DNA from 2 places in the Streptomyces sp. NPDC091416 genome. Region 1 is predicted to be linked to the other one. Evidence: riboswitches for the same ligand, from Rfam matches in the RefSeq annotation. Region 1 holds a riboswitch; the other holds the start of a gene.

Region 1 (7,567 bases):
ACCGTGATGCCCAGCTCGTGGAGCCGGTCCTCGGCCTGCTGGCCGTCCAGCTCGGAGTTGCGCAGGTCGACGAGGACCAGGTGCACGTCCGTACCGCCGGACAGGACGGAGACACCGACCTCGGTGACGTCCGGCTGGACCAGGCGCTCGGCCAGGATGCGGGCGCCGTCCAGGGTGCGCTGCTGGCGCTCCTTGAACTCCTCGGTCGCCGCCACCTTGAACGAGACGGCCTTGGCCGCGATCACGTGCTCCAGCGGGCCGCCCTGCTGTCCCGGGAACACCGCCGAGTTGATCTTCTTGGCGAGCTCCTGGGTGGAGAGGATCACGCCGCCGCGCGGACCGCCGAGGGTCTTGTGCGTGGTGGTGGTGACGACGTGGGCGTGCGGCACCGGGTTGGGGTGCAGGCCCGCGGCGACCAGACCGGCGAAGTGCGCCATGTCGACCATCAGGTACGCGCCGACCTCGTCCGCGATGCGGCGGAAGGCGGCGAAGTCCAGCTGACGGGGGTAGGCGGACCAGCCGGCCACGATCAGCTTCGGCTTGGACTCCTTGGCGAGGCGCTCGACCTCGGCCATGTCGACGACACCCGTGTCGTCGACGTGGTACGGGACCACGTTGTACAGCTTGCCGGAGAAGTTGATCTTCATGCCGTGGGTCAGGTGACCGCCGTGGGCCAGGTTCAGGCCCATGATCGTGTCGCCCGGCTTCAGCAGCGCGAACATCGCGGCGGCGTTGGCCTGCGCACCGGAGTGCGGCTGCACGTTCGCGGCCTCGGCGCCGAAGAGCGCCTTGATGCGGTCGATCGCGATCTGCTCGACCACGTCGACGTGCTCGCAGCCGCCGTAGTAGCGGCGGCCGGGGTAGCCCTCGGCGTACTTGTTGGTCAGGACGGAGCCCTGGGCCTCCATGACCGCGACCGGAGCGAAGTTCTCCGAGGCGATCATCTCGAGGGTGGACTGCTGACGGTGGAGCTCGGCGTCGACAGCGGCGGCGACGTCCGGGTCCAGCTCGTGGAGGGAGGAGTTCAGAAGCGACATCAGGTGGTCCCTTGGGGTCTTTAGTTGCCGGAGAACGCGGTGTACTCGTCGGCGGAGAGCAGATCGGCGGGCTCATCCGTGACGCGTACCTTGAACAGCCAGCCGCCTTCGAACGGAGCGGAGTTCACCAGCGACGGGTCGTCCACGACGTCCGCGTTCGCGGCCGTGACCTCGCCGGTCACCGGCGAGTACAGGTCGCTGACCGACTTGGTCGACTCCAGCTCGCCGCAGGTCTCGCCCGCGGTCACCGTGTCACCGACCTCGGGGAGCTGGGCGTAGACGACGTCACCGAGCGCGTTGGCCGCGTACTCCGTGATGCCGATCGTGGCCACACCGTCCTCGACGGCCGACAGCCACTCGTGCTCCTTGCTGTACCGCAGCTGCTGGGGGTTGCTCATGACCTGAATTCTCCTGTACGCGGGGGAGTGCTGATGAACGGTGGTCTTACGGTGTGAGACGCGACTGCGTCACTTCTCGACGTGCGCGGAAGCTACTTCTGCCGCTTGTAGAACGGCAGCGCCACGACCTCGTACGGCTCGTGGCTGCCCCGGATGTCGACGCCGACGCCCTGGGTGCCGGGCGTGGCGTGCGCGGCGTCGACATACGCCATGGCGATCGGCTTGCCGAGCGTGGGCGAGGGCGCGCCCGAGGTGACCTCGCCGATGACCTGGCCGTCCGCGACGACGGAGAACCCGGCGCGCGGCACCCGGCGGCCCTCGGCCACCAGGCCGACGAGCTTGCGGGGCGGCGCGGTCTCGGCGCGCTCGGCGGCGGCCTCCAGGGCCTTGCGGCCGACGAAGTCGCCCTCCTTCTCGAACTTCACGACCCGGCCCAGACCGGCGTCGAACGGCGTCAGCGCCGTGGTCAGCTCGTGCCCGTACAGCGGCATGCCGGCCTCCAGGCGCAGCGTGTCGCGGCAGGAGAGCCCGCACGGGATCAGGCCACGGGAGGCGCCGGCCTCGGTGAGGGCCTTCCACAGCTGCTCGGCGTGGGCGGGCGCGACGAACAGCTCGAAGCCGTCCTCGCCGGTGTAGCCGGTACGGGCGATGAGCGCGGGGACCCCGGCGACCGTGCCGGGCAGCCCGGCGTAGTACTTCAGGCCGTCCAGGTCGGCGTCGGTGACGGCGGCCAGGATGGCGGGGGACTCGGGGCCCTGGACGGCGAGCAGCGCGTACGCGTCGCGGTCGTCGCGGACCTCGGCGTCGAAGCCCTCGGCGCGCGCGGTCAGCGCGTCCAGGACGATCTGGGCGTTGCCCGCGTTGGCGACCACCATGTACTCGGTCTCCGCGAGGCGGTAGACGATGAGGTCGTCCAGGATGCCGCCGTCCTCGGCGCAGATCATCGTGTAGCGGGCGCGGCCCGCGGAGACGGTGCCGATGTTGCCGACGAGCGCGAAGTTCAGCAGGTCGACGGCCTGGGGGCCGGTGACGGTGATCTCGCCCATGTGGGAGAGGTCGAAGAGACCGGCCCGCGTCCGTACGGCGTTGTGCTCGTCGCGCTCACTTGCGTAGCGCAGCGGCATGTCCCAGCCCGCGAAGTCGGTCATGGTGGCGCCCAGGAGACGGTGCAGGGCATCGAGGGCGGTGAGACGGGGGGCGGTGCTCATGGATGAAGGCTCCCAGGGCATGACGACGAGGACGATCCCTCCCCATCTGTCATCGGAACCTGAGAGGTTCGCCGAGAGACCCCGCAGGGGTTCGGCTTGCACCTTGGGTGGAGTCGCCGGGGCGACTCGCTTTTCAGATCTGCCTCATCCACGCGGTACGGGGCCTGAGAGATTCAAGGGAGGAACTTGCTCCTTCGGCGCCCGGCACGGGGCCGGGACTCTCCCGCGCGGATTCGAGCGGCCTTTATGCAGTTGACGGGGTCATCATCGCACGCATTGCGGGAGAGTGGGGGGCCGGTGCCGATGCAGGTCTCCTGGGGGATCCGGCGGGTCGGACGGTTGTGCCGCATTACCTTTTCTTTACACTTCTTGGGCAGGTGTGGGTCAGCCGACAGGGGGAGGGCGATGACGTTGCAGCGGTACGCGACGACCGCGGGGGTCGCGCACGGCGCACTGCCCGCGCAGCCGGGGGCGCCGGCCAGGGAGATCGTGGGCCCGCACGCGCCCGTCGTACGGGACCTGCGGCAGCGGGACGGGCGCAGCCCCCGCGCTCTGCACTTCACGGCCGGCGATGTGGTGGTGGTCTCCGGGCTGCCCGGCAGCGGCAAGTCGACGCTCATCGCCCGGGCCGTCTCGGCGCACGCCATCGACTCCCAGGACACTAGGGACCGCTGGGCCGCCCGGCTGCCCCGCTTACTCCCGTACGCCCTGTACCGCCCGCTCGTCCGCGTCGCCCACTACTGGGGGCTGTGGCGGGTGCTGCGCTCCGGCGCCTCCGTCGTCGTCCACGACTGCGGCACCCAGGCCTGGGTGCGGGGCTGGCTGGCCCGCGACGCCCGGCGCCGCGGGCGCACCCTGCACCTCGTCCTCCTCGACGTCACCCCGCGGGCGGCGCGGGAGGGCCAGCGCGAACGCGGACGCGGGGTGTCCGGATACGCCTTCGCCCGGCACCGCAAGGCCGTGGGACGCCTCCTGAGGGAAACCGAGTCGGGCCTGCTGCCGCTCGGCTGCGCCTCGGCCGTGCTGCTGGACCGGGAAGCGGCGGGCCTGCTGGCGCGGATCACATTCGCAGACGCACAGAGTGAGGCCTGAGAACGTCCTGTCCGATGGCTGGACAGCCGGTGGGCGACTGGCGGGTATGCGGGGCCGCGGCGTTAACCTCTTGCTGCACGACATGGGGTGAGAGAGGGAAACAGTGGACATTCCGGCACCGGCCGGGCCCCATCCGCAGGGCGGATGGCCGGCCAACGAGCTCGAAGAAGTACTGAGCGCCTCGCTCGGCAGCCCCGAGGCGGGCGGCCGGCTGGTGGAGGTGCTGGGCCGCAGCCACCTCTGGGTGCCCCTGCCCAACGGCGGCTCGCCGGACGCCACCGACCTGGATCTTCCGACGCTGGACGTCGAGGGCGCCCCGTACGTCCCCGTGTTCAGCTCCGAACAGCAGTTCCTCACCGTCGTCGGCGCGCACATGTCGTTCACCGTGGCCCCCGCACGCGAGTTCGCCCGGGGCCTGCCCCCGCAGCTCGGCATCGCGGTGAACCCGGGCGGCGCGGTCGGTGTGCCGCTTCCGCCGCCCGCCGTCGCCGAGCTCTGCCGGGCCGGGCGCACCGTACTGGACGGGCCGGCCAGCGGCGGCCGGGTCCGCCTGTACGAACCGGACTGGCAGGAGGAGCCCGTCGACTTCCTCTCCGCCGCGGCCGGCGAGTTCGAGGAGAGCGGCGTCGTGCTCAGCGCCCGCCGCGCCCTGGCCAGCATCGAGGGCGGCGACCCCGTCCTCTTCGTCGGCATCGAGTTCTCCACCTGGGACGGTGCCGGGCGCAACGCCCCCATGGACGCCCTCGGCCGGGCCCTGGGGCGCGTCGAGGTGCCGTGGCCGGTCAACCTGGTGCTGCTCGACGTCGCCCAGGACCCGGTGGCCGACTGGATGCGCGCACGGGTGCGGCCCTTCTACCGGCGCCCCGCCGCATAGCGGTACGGCACGGGGACCGGGGCGCCGCGTGACGACGGCCCGGTCCCGCGGAGTCAAGTCGGTGTCAGGGCCGCCGCATAAGCTGGTTTGATGGCTGGTGCCTCGGCACCGAGCCGTCCCCGAGAGCCCGGGAGCGGCAGCCGAGACGTTGGATCGAAGAGGGGCGGGACCCAGGGTGAGTGCGGCAGGCAGCGCGGCGGCCGGGCAGGTCGAGCACATGCTGCGCCAAGTGACGCCCGGGCGCTTCGACGCGTACGAGGCCCTCCTCCAGGCACTGGCGGCCGACCGGATCTGGATGCTGCTCTGGCACGGCCGGGCCGGCTCGCCCGACGCCCAGTACGGCAACATGGAGATCGACGGCCTCGGCTACGCCCCCTGTGTCACCTCGTCCCAGGAGCTCTCCGCCAGCGGCTGGAACCGCGACCACGAGGTCGTCGGCGGCCGGGACATCGCCCGCGCCCTGTTCCCCGACCGCTGGGGCATCTGGCTGAATCCGCACGCGCCGGGCGGCGGAGTCGGCATTCCCTGGCTGGACCTGCGCCGGATCGCCACCGGCCTGGACCGGATGCCCGCCGGCCCGCTGCGGATCAGTGAACCCGGCATCGAGATCCCGCAGTTCTACGCCCAGCTCACCCAGCACGCCCACCACACCCCCGCGATCCGCTCGCTGCGCCGCGCCTGGGTGCAGCCCGCGCTCGGCGCCCCGTACCTCGCCATCGGTCTCGATCTGTACGACACGAGCGGCCCGTCCGTCGACGCCGTGCGCGCGATGATGCAGCAGTCCATCGGCACGGTCCCGGAAGGGCTCCCGGTGTCCACCGTCGCGATGGCCGACGAGTACGACCCGGTCGCGATGTGGCTGCGCGTCAACTCCCGTCCGTTCTACGACCGCGAGCCGCACGCCCCGGCCGGCCGCGGCGCGGCCGTCGCTCCCGGTTACGGATACCCGCAGGCGCCGGGCCCCGCCCCGCGCGCCTACTGAGCCCGTCCGGGCCCTTCCCGCAGACCGGACAAACGGCTCCTCGACGGACAAGGCGCCCGCCACGGTCACCCAAATAGCCACCCAATGGCGCCGGTTGGGCGTCATGTCCGTTCTGGTGGATTAGCGGCCGAGTAGTCCGCTCACTCGATCAAGCTGTCCGGATAACGGAAGATCACTCAACGCATCACGTTTGAGCAAACATTCACCGTCAGGTCTGGCGGGTGATCGCAAAAGGGCTGAAGACTCCACGGAGCAGGTGCTCCATGCCCTTCGCGCCCCACTCACGAGCAGGGCCCGTACGGCCGCGCACCGTCGCACGATTCAGGTTGAAGAAGCCGCTGCAGCGGCGGTCATGGGCCGGCCACCGCCGGCCGAGAGGGGTCTCCAGCGCAATGACGGCACCTATCGAGACCACCAGGGCGGATGCACAGCCCGAAGCGGTGCTGGAAGGCGCGGGCCGTAAGGAGATCGAGGGCCGCTCGCTCGGCCGCATCGCCTGGACCCGCTTCAAGCGGGACAAGGCGGCCATGGCCGGCGGCATCGTTGTCGTGCTGCTGATCCTCGCCGCCGTGCTGTCGAAGCCGCTCCAGTCGCTCCTGGGGCTCGACCCCAACGCGTTCAACCAGAGCCTGGTCGACCCCGTCATGCTGGCGCCCAAGGGCGACTTCGGCGGGATGAGCCTGGACCACCCGCTCGGTGTCGAGCCGCAGACCGGCCGCGACATCCTCGCGCGCATCCTCGAGGGCTCCTGGGTCTCGCTCGTGGTCGCCGTCGGCTCCACGATGCTGTCCGTCGTCATCGGTGTGGTCATGGGCGTCGTGGCGGGGTTCTACGGCGGCTGGGTGGACGGCGTCATCAGCCGGCTGATGGATACCTTCCTCGCCTTCCCGCTGCTGCTCTTCGCGATCTCCATCTCCGCCTCCCTCCAGGGCAACGCCTTTGGGCTGGAAGGGCTCACACTGCGGATCGCGGTCCTGATCTTCGTCATCGGCTTCTTCAGCTGGCCCTACATCGGCCGCATCGTCCGCGCGCAGACCCTGTCGCTCCGGGAGCGCGAGTTCGTCGAAGCGGCCAAATCGCTGGGCGCCCGCGGACCGTTCATCCTCTTCCGCGAGCTGCTGCCCAACCTGATCGCGCCGATCCTCGTGTACGCGACGCTGCTGATCCCCACGAACATCCTCTTCGAGGCGTCCCTGTCCTTCCTCGGCGTGGGTATCGCGCCGCCGCAGGCGTCCTGGGGCGGCATGCTCACCCAGGCGGTCGACCTCTACGAGGTGGACCCCATGTTCATGGTCATCCCCGGTATGGCGATCTTCATCACCGTGCTGGCCTTCAATCTGCTGGGGGACGGGCTGCGTGACGCACTCGACCCTCGTGGCAAGTAATCGCGGCAATGCCGCACTGGACTAGCGAGGGGGCTTTCCTCACCATGCAGAACAGAAAGACAGCAGCCGCCATAGCCGTGGCCGTCGCGGTCACGCTCGGCGCCTCGGCGTGCAGCGGCGACTCGGACAGCGGCGGCAAGGGCGGCGGCGGCAGCGCCAAGGCGGACGCCGGCCTGTCGAGCATCGTCAACGCGACCGACAAGAAGGGGGGGACGGTCACGTACGAGCACACCAGTGGCCCGGACTCCCTGGACCCCGGTAACACGTACTACGGCTGGGTGCAGAACTTCGCCCGCCTGTACGCGCGTTCGCTGGTGACCTTCAAGCCGGCCGCCGGCAAGGACAGCCTCCAGGTCGTTCCCGACCTGGCCACCGGCCTCGGCAAGGCCAGCGCGGACGCCAAGACCTGGACGTACACGCTCCGCAAGGGCGTGAAGTTCGAGGACGGCACCGAGATCACCTCGAAGGACGTCAAGTACGCCGTCGAGCGCTCCAACTTCGCGCCGGAGGCCCTGTCCAACGGCCCGACGTACTTCAAGGCGTACCTCGAGGGCGGCGACAAGTACAAGGGTCCGTACAAGGACAAGTCCG
Region 2 (7,567 bases), on a different contig from region 1:
CGGCCGAGACCCCGGCCGGGAAGACGGCCGTCTCGCGGCTGTAGCCGTGCTCCCACGCACCGCCCAGCGCGGCCGCGGTGTGCGGGGCGTTGGCCAGCGGGTTGTCGTCCGCGCTCCACTCGCCCGAGGCGACCTTCTCGATCTCGCCGCGAATGGCGATCATCGTGTCGCAGAACCGGTCCAGCTCGGCGAGGTCCTCGCTCTCGGTCGGCTCGATCATCAGCGTGCCCGCGACGGGGAACGACATGGTCGGCGAGTGGAAGCCGTAGTCGATGAGGCGCTTGGCGACATCGTCGATGCTGACGCCGGTGGCCTTGGAGATGGGCCGCAGGTCCACGATGCACTCGTGCGCGACCAGGCCCGCCGGGCCGTTGTACAGAATCGGGTAGTGCGGCTCCAGCCGCTTGGCGATGTAGTTGGCCGCGAGCACGGCGACCTGCGTCGCACGCTTCAGTCCCTCGCCACCCATCAGGCGCACGTACGCCCACGAGATCGGCAGGATGCCGGCCGAACCCCACGGAGCGGCCGAGATCGGTCCGACACCGGTCTCCGGACCGGCGGCGGGCTGCAGCGGGTGGTTCGGGAGGTACGGCGCCAGGTGCGCGCGGACGCCGACGGGACCGACGCCGGGGCCGCCGCCGCCGTGCGGGATGCAGAAGGTCTTGTGCAGGTTCAGGTGCGAGACGTCGCCGCCGAAGTGACCCGGCTTGGCGAGGCCCACCAGCGCGTTGAGGTTGGCCCCGTCGACGTACACCTGACCGCCGGCGTCGTGCACCTCGGCGCAGATGTCGGCGACGTGCTCCTCGAAGACACCGTGCGTGGAGGGATAGGTGATCATGAGCACGGCGAGCTCGTCGCGGTACTGCGCGATCTTGGCCCGGAGGTCCTCGATGTCGACCTCGCCGTCGTCGGCGGTCTTCACCACGACGACCTTCATCCCGGCCATCACGGCGCTCGCGGCGTTGGTGCCGTGCGCGGAGGACGGAATCAGGCAGACGGTCCGGCCCTCGTCACCGTTGGCACGGTGGTACGCGCGCACGGCCAGCAGCCCCGCGAACTCGCCCTGCGAGCCGGCGTTCGGCTGGATGGACACCGCGTCGTAGCCGGTGACCTCGGCCAGGCGCTCCTCCAGCTCACGGATGAGCGTCAGGAAGCCCTCCGCCTGCTCGGCCGGCGCGAACGGGTGCAGCGCCCCGAACTCGGGCCAGGTGATCGACTCCATCTCGGCGGTGGCGTTCAGCTTCATGGTGCAGGAGCCGAGCGGGATCATGCCGCGGTCCAGCGCGTAGTCACGGTCGGCGAGCTTGCGCAGGTAGCGCAGCATCGCGGTCTCGGAGCGGTGCTGGTGGAAGACCGGGTGGGTCAGGTACGTGTCGGTGCGCAGCAGCCCCTCGGGCAGCGCGTCGGCGGTCGTGGCGTCCAGCGCCTCGATGTCGCCGTCGGCGCCGAAGGCAGCCCAGACGGCCGCGATCTGCGCGCGGGTCGTGGTCTCGTCGCAGGCCAGCGAGACGAGGTCACCGTCGACGAGCCGCAGGTTGACGCCACGCTCGCGGGCGTCGGCGACGACCGCGGAGGCCTTGCCCGGGACCCGGACGGTGAGCGTGTCGAAGTGGGCACCGGTCACCACGTCGATACCGGCGGCCCGCAGGCCCTCGGCCAGGATGGCCGCGTAGCGGTGCGTGCGCCGGGCGATCGTCCGCAGCCCGTCGGGGCCGTGGTAGACGGCGTACATGCCGGCCATCACGGCGAGCAGCACCTGCGCGGTGCAGATGTTGCTGGTGGCCTTCTCGCGGCGGATGTGCTGCTCGCGGGTCTGCAGGGCCAGCCGGTACGCCTTGTTGCCGTCCGCGTCCACGGAGACGCCGACGAGACGGCCCGGGAGGCTGCGTGCGAACTTCTCGCGCACCGCCATGAAGCCGGCGTGCGGTCCGCCGAAGCCCATCGGCACACCGAAGCGCTGCGTGGTGCCGACGGCGATGTCCGCGCCCAGGTCTCCGGGGGACGTGAGCAGCGTGAGGGCGAGCAGATCGGCGGCCACGGTGACGATCGCGCCGAGCTCGTGGGCCTGCTCGATGACGGGCTTGATGTCCCGCACGGCTCCGGAGGCGCCGGGGTACTGGAGCAGCAGGCCGAAGACGCCGCGCTCGGCGAGGTCGGCGGGGATGCCGTCGGTGAGGTCGGCGACGACGACCTCGACGCCGGTCGGTTCGGCACGGGTCTCGATGACGGCGACGGTCTGCGGGAGGGTGTCCGCGTCGACCAGGAAGACGCCGTTCCTGACCTTGCCGACGCGCCGGGCCAGGGCCATGGCCTCGGCCGCGGCCGTGCCCTCGTCGAGCAGCGAGGCGCCGGAGGTGGGCAGTCCGGTGAGCTCGGCGACCATCGTCTGGAAGTTCAGGAGGGCCTCGAGGCGCCCCTGGGAGATCTCGGGCTGGTACGGCGTGTACGCCGTGTACCAGGCGGGATTCTCCATCACGTTGCGGAGGATCACCGGCGGGGTGAACGTGCCGTAGTAACCGAGCCCGATCATCGGGGCCAGGACCTGGTTGCGGTCGGCGAGCAGGCGCAGCTCGGCGAGGACCTCGGCCTCGGTCCGGGCGTCCGGGAGCTTCAGGGCCTCGGCGCTCTTGATCACATCGGGCACCGCGGCGGCGGTGAGCTCGTCGAGCGAGCCGTAACCGACCTGGGCGAGCATCTTCGCCTGTGCCTCGGCATCGGGACCGATGTGGCGCTGCTCGAACGGGATTCCCTGTTCCAGCTGGGAGAGCGAAGTGCGACGGGGGGTCATGATGGAGGCCTCCTGGTCTGTCACGACCTGCGAGGGGCACCACGGCGCGGGGTGCCCGAACGGCCTCCCCCTCTGTCATCTCAACCTGAGAGCTTCACCGGTGCCCACGGGGCGCACCGGCTTTCACCGTCGGTGAGGGAGGACTCCGGTCCGGCCGTGGCCGTGCGGAACCCGCCCTGCTTTCCAGAGTGACCTCGTCCGTGCGGTACGGGGGCCTGAGAGATTCCGGGGAGGATTTGCTCCTTCGGCGCCCTCCGGCTTCTTCTCCGGAGGACTCTCCCGCACGGGGTCAGCAGCCATGGCCAGCCTACCAGCGGGGTATGCGAGGGAGATCTCGAGTGGCCGACGCCACGGATCTGCACTTCTGTAGTGCCTGTGGAGTAGCCGTGACCCATGGGAGGGACCGTGCAGACCGACATCGATCCGCGCAGCCTGATCGGCCGCAAGGCGTTCGACCGCAAGGGCACCAAGATCGGAACCGTGGACGAGGTGTATCTCGACGACGCGACGGGTGTGCCCGAATGGGCGGCCGTACGCACCGGGCTGTTCAGCCGGGACGCCTTCGTCCCGCTGGAGCCCAGCGAATTCGTCGAGGACACGCTGCGCATCCCCTTCGACCGCGCCCTGATCAAGGACGCACCCGACTTCGGGGTCGGCCGCCATCTCTCGCCGGAACAGGAGCTCCAGCTCTACCGGCACTACGGTCTGGACTCGGCGGCGCCCGCCGAGAGCGCTCCGGACCGTGACTTCGGCAAGCTGGCCGGCCAGGACGAGTAGTCCACCGGGTTCCGCACGAGCGGCAGCGGATCGGCCGGCCGCAGTTCCGGATCATCGATGCGGAACGTGCGGACCCGGCCGGGCGCCGATTCCGGTTCCTCGAACCGCACCGTCACCCGGCCGACCCCGCTGCCCTGCACCCAGCCGTGCCCGTGGATGTCATGGCGTACGTCGTGCCCGGCCGGCCAGCGCCGCGCGGCGAGCTGCTCCGGGCTCTCCTGTGCGGGTTCCCCGCCCTCCGGCCCTCCCTCGTCCCCGGCAGCGCGCGCGCCCGGCTCCGCGACGTCGGCGTCCGGGAGCTCGGCGGCCAGCCGCTCACCGGCCGCCTGGGCGAACAGATCCTCCTGGGTGAAGTCGGCGAGGCCGGTGACGCCCACGCCCAGCAGGCGGACGCCCCCGGTCGTGTCCACCGCCTCCAGGAGCCGCGCGGCAGCCTCTCTGACGACCGAGGGGTCGTCCGTGGGCCCGCGGAGCGTCTCGGAGCGGGTGAGGGTCGAGAAGTCGTAGCGCCGCACTTTCAGCACCACCGTGCGTCCTGACCTTCCGGCCTCCCTCAGCCGGTGGACGCAGCGGTCTGCCAGTCGCTCCACCTCGTTGCGCACCCGGACCCGGTCGTGGAGATCCATGTCGAAGGTGTCCTCGACGGAGACCGATTTGGCGTCGCGCTCGGCGACCACGGGCCGGTCGTCGAATCCGAACGCCATGCGGTGCAGCGAGCTGCCGTGCGCCTTGCCCAGCAGCCGTATGAGCTCCGCCTCGCCCGCCTCGGTGAGGTCGTTGACCGTGGTCATGCCGGCGCGGCGCAGATGGTCCGCGGTGGCGGGGCCGACGCCGGGCAGGGTGCGTACGGGCATGGGTGCGAGCAGCGCCCGCTCCGTGCCCGGCTCTATCAACAGGATCCCGTCGGGTTTCGCCTCCTCGGAGGCGATCTTCGCCAGCATCTTGGAGCCGGCCAGACCGACGGATCCGCTGAGCCCCGTGACCGCCTCGATCGCCCCGCGCAGCTGCTCGCCGATCTCCATGGCCGAGGCCGTGTCGTCCGCCGTCCCGCCCGCCTCCAGGTCGACGAACGCCTCGTCGAGGCTGAGTGGCTCCACCAGGGGCGAGAGGCGGCCCAGCAGCTCCATGACCTGGTCGCTCACGGTCCGGTAGAGCGCGAAGCGCGGCTCGAGATAGGCCGCGTTCGGCGCCAGCCTTCTGGCCTGCGCCATCGGCATCGCCGAGTGCACCCCGAAACGACGGGCCTCGTAGGAGGCGGTGGCGACGACTCCCCGGGGTCCGAGTCCGCCCACCACGACCGGCTTGCCGCGCAGGCTCGGCTTCGCCGCCTGCTCCGCGGACGCGTAGAAGGCATCCATGTCCAGATGCAGGATGGTGGGCGCGGCTCTCACATCAATCGATGGTGCCCTACGGCACTGACAGTCGCCCTGTCACAGCGGCCGGCGCACCCCGGTTTCCCGGGGCACGGCCGCCCTCCCACGGGTTCAGCCCGCCCGGTTGCGGCGGCGGGCCAGTTCGTCGGTGGGGTTGTTCCCGATCAGCGTCTCGCCGGTGTCCACACGTTCGCCGTGCAGCTGGGAGAGCGCGGCGTCGACGTCCCGCCACACCACCCCGACGGCGATGCCGAAGACCCCCTGGCCACCTTGGAGCAGTTCGACGACCTCCGCGGGCGAGGAGCACTCGTACACGGTCGCTCCGTCACTCATCAGCGTCATGCGCTCGAGGTCCTGGAAGCCGCGGGCCCGCAGGTGCTGCACCGTGGTGCGGATGTTCTGAAGGGCGACCCCGGTGTCGAGGAAGCGCTTCACGATCTTCAGCAGGACGACGTCCCGGAAGCTGTAGAGCCGCTGCGTGCCCGACCCGTAGGCCGGCCGGACGCTCGGCTCCACCAGGCCCGTACGGGCCCAGTAGTCGAGCTGCCGGTAGGTGATCCCCGCTGCCGCGCACGCCGTCGGCCCTCGGTAACCGATCTCGCCGGCCGATTTCACGCCGTCCCCCGCCACCGCATCCGGCGCCGCAGCCGGTTGCCTGATGGTGTGGCCGGCTGTACTCCCCTGCTGCGGATACGGCCCACCCACAGCCGTACCGTCGCCGCTGCTTCTCACGCCGACCTCCGTCCTTGACCTGCCCACTCGAAGGTAGGCAGTCACCCGGGGTGCGTCAACGATCGCCACACTCGGCACGCCGAGTGATAATCACCCTGAGGGTGGTTTCCCGTCACTCATGACCGGGAAAGGCTTGTCGGATGCGCCGGCGGAACCCCTTGGGACGTCACTGGCTGTTCGTACCGAAGTCCTCCGGCGAGATCTGGTCGAGGAACTCACGGAACTTCTCCACCTCGTCCTCCTGCTCGTCGGGAATCGCGATTCCCGCGTCGTCGAGCACCCCGTCACTGCCGTAGATCGGCGTGCCGGTGCGCAGGGCGAGCGCTATGGCATCGGAAGGCCGTGCGCTCACTTCGACTCCACTGGCGAAGACCAGCTCCGCGTAGAAGACCCCTTCACGCAGATCCGTGATCCGGACCTCGGTGAGCTCCTGGCCCACGGCCTCGAGCACATCCTTGAAGAGATCATGGGTCAGCGGCCTGGCCGGAGCCATGCCCTGCTGAGCGAAGGCGATCGCGGTCGCCTCACCAGGACCGATCCAAATGGGGAGGTACCGGTCGCCTCCCACTTCACGCAGGAGCACGATCGGTTGGTTGGAGGGCATTTCCACCCGGACACCCACAACGTCGAGCTCGTTCACACAGCAACCCTAGGACGTGCTCGGCAGGTTTGGGTAGTCGGGCCCCCACCTCGATCAGTGGAGACGGATCTGCAGGGCGCTCTGGACAAGGGCCGAGTGCAGCCGCACGGACAGCTCGGCAAGCTCCCTCGCGGTGGCTTCGGCATGCGCTCTGGTCTGCGGATTCCGGTGCCTGCGCAAGGGTGCGACGACCTGTTCGATCAGCCCGGCCTCCCGGTCGGCGGCCCCTCGCATCGCACGAAGATGACGCGGTTCCAGACCGAATCGCCCCAGATCCGCCACAAGCCTGGCGATGGTGACCGTCGCGCCGTCGTAGCCGCCCTCCGGCGACGGCGCGACCAGACCGTACGACTCCCAGGCATCGAGATCGCTCTCGGACACCTCGGCGGCCGCGAGGAGCTCGGCACGGCCGATGCGGGCAGCGGTGGCCCGGCCGGGCCCGCCGCTCCAGCCGTAGTCGGCCGGCTCCGGCTCACCACCCGGAGCCGGCAGGGTCACCTGCTCGCCCCGGGCGAGGGCGTCCAGGTGCTCCCGGATCACCTTCAGCGGAAGATAGTGGTCCCGTTGCATCCGGAGGACCTGAGCCAGGCGCTCGACGTCGTCCGGACGGAACTTCCGGTAGCCGGAGGGGGTCCGCTGCGGCTCGACGAGTCCCTCTGCCTCCAGAAAGCGGATCTTGGAGATGGTGACTTCGGGGAACTCGTCCCGCAGCTGCAGGAGCACCGTGCCGATGCTCATCGGGCGGTCGTCGGCGGTGGCGGTGCCGTGTCCGGCACCGCCCGTCGGTGTTCTCAGCATGGACCTTCCTGGGGGTTCCCCCGACCGGGCCGGGGGCCGGGTCAGATGCCGCGCTGGCTTGCGTAGAAGACCAGCCGGTACTTGCCGATCTGCACTTCGTCGCCGTTGGACAGCGCGACGGAGTCGATGCGCTCACGATTGACGTAGGTGCCGTTGAGGCTGCCCACATCCCCCACGGTGAAGCTGCCGTCGGCGCTCCGGCGGAACTCCACGTGACGACGCGAAACCGTCACGTCGTCGAGGAAGATGTCGCTCTGCGGGTGGCGGCCGGCCGTGGTCAGCTCGCTGTCCAGAAGGAAGCGGCTGCCCGAGTTGGGACCCCGTCGCACGACCAGCAGCGCCGAGCCGAGCGGCAGGGCGTCCACGGCCGCCTGGGCCTCCGGCGAGAGCGACGGCACAGCCGTCTGTCCGGTCGCCTCCGCCTCGTAGGCCTCGAGGCCCGAGATGGAGATGGTCGAC

The links. A riboswitch is a leader RNA that binds a small molecule or an ion and turns the genes downstream of it on or off. The one in region 1 is predicted to bind glycine.
Region 2: linked by a shared signal. The riboswitch ahead of gcvP (aminomethyl-transferring glycine dehydrogenase) and the one ahead of gcvT (glycine cleavage system aminomethyltransferase GcvT) in region 1 are both predicted to bind glycine.

Annotation. Positions count from the first base shown of each region.
Region 1 covers NZ_JBIVTU010000011.1:17,086-24,652, forward strand. Annotated here, with positions in the region: gene glyA (serine hydroxymethyltransferase) at 1-1,037, opposite strand, end outside; gene gcvH (glycine cleavage system protein GcvH) at 1,058-1,435, opposite strand; gene gcvT (glycine cleavage system aminomethyltransferase GcvT) at 1,528-2,643, opposite strand; glycine riboswitch at 2,787-2,879, opposite strand; gene ACIQMX_RS28910 (AAA family ATPase) at 3,049-3,735, shown strand; gene ACIQMX_RS28915 (enhanced serine sensitivity protein SseB) at 3,839-4,609, shown strand; gene ACIQMX_RS28920 (enhanced serine sensitivity protein SseB C-terminal domain-containing protein) at 4,785-5,591, shown strand; gene ACIQMX_RS28925 (ABC transporter permease) at 5,984-6,976, shown strand; gene ACIQMX_RS28930 (ABC transporter substrate-binding protein) at 7,021-7,567, shown strand, end outside.
Region 2 covers NZ_JBIVTU010000035.1:12,248-19,814, forward strand. Annotated here, with positions in the region: gene gcvP (aminomethyl-transferring glycine dehydrogenase) at 1-2,788, opposite strand, end outside; glycine riboswitch at 2,982-3,080, opposite strand; gene ACIQMX_RS41680 (PRC-barrel domain-containing protein) at 3,182-3,565, shown strand; gene ACIQMX_RS41685 (DNA polymerase IV) at 3,487-4,956, opposite strand; gene ACIQMX_RS41690 (MerR family transcriptional regulator) at 5,050-5,670, opposite strand; gene ACIQMX_RS41695 (bifunctional nuclease family protein) at 5,837-6,310, opposite strand; gene ACIQMX_RS41700 (MerR family transcriptional regulator) at 6,365-7,108, opposite strand; gene ACIQMX_RS41705 (FHA domain-containing protein) at 7,150-7,567, opposite strand, start outside.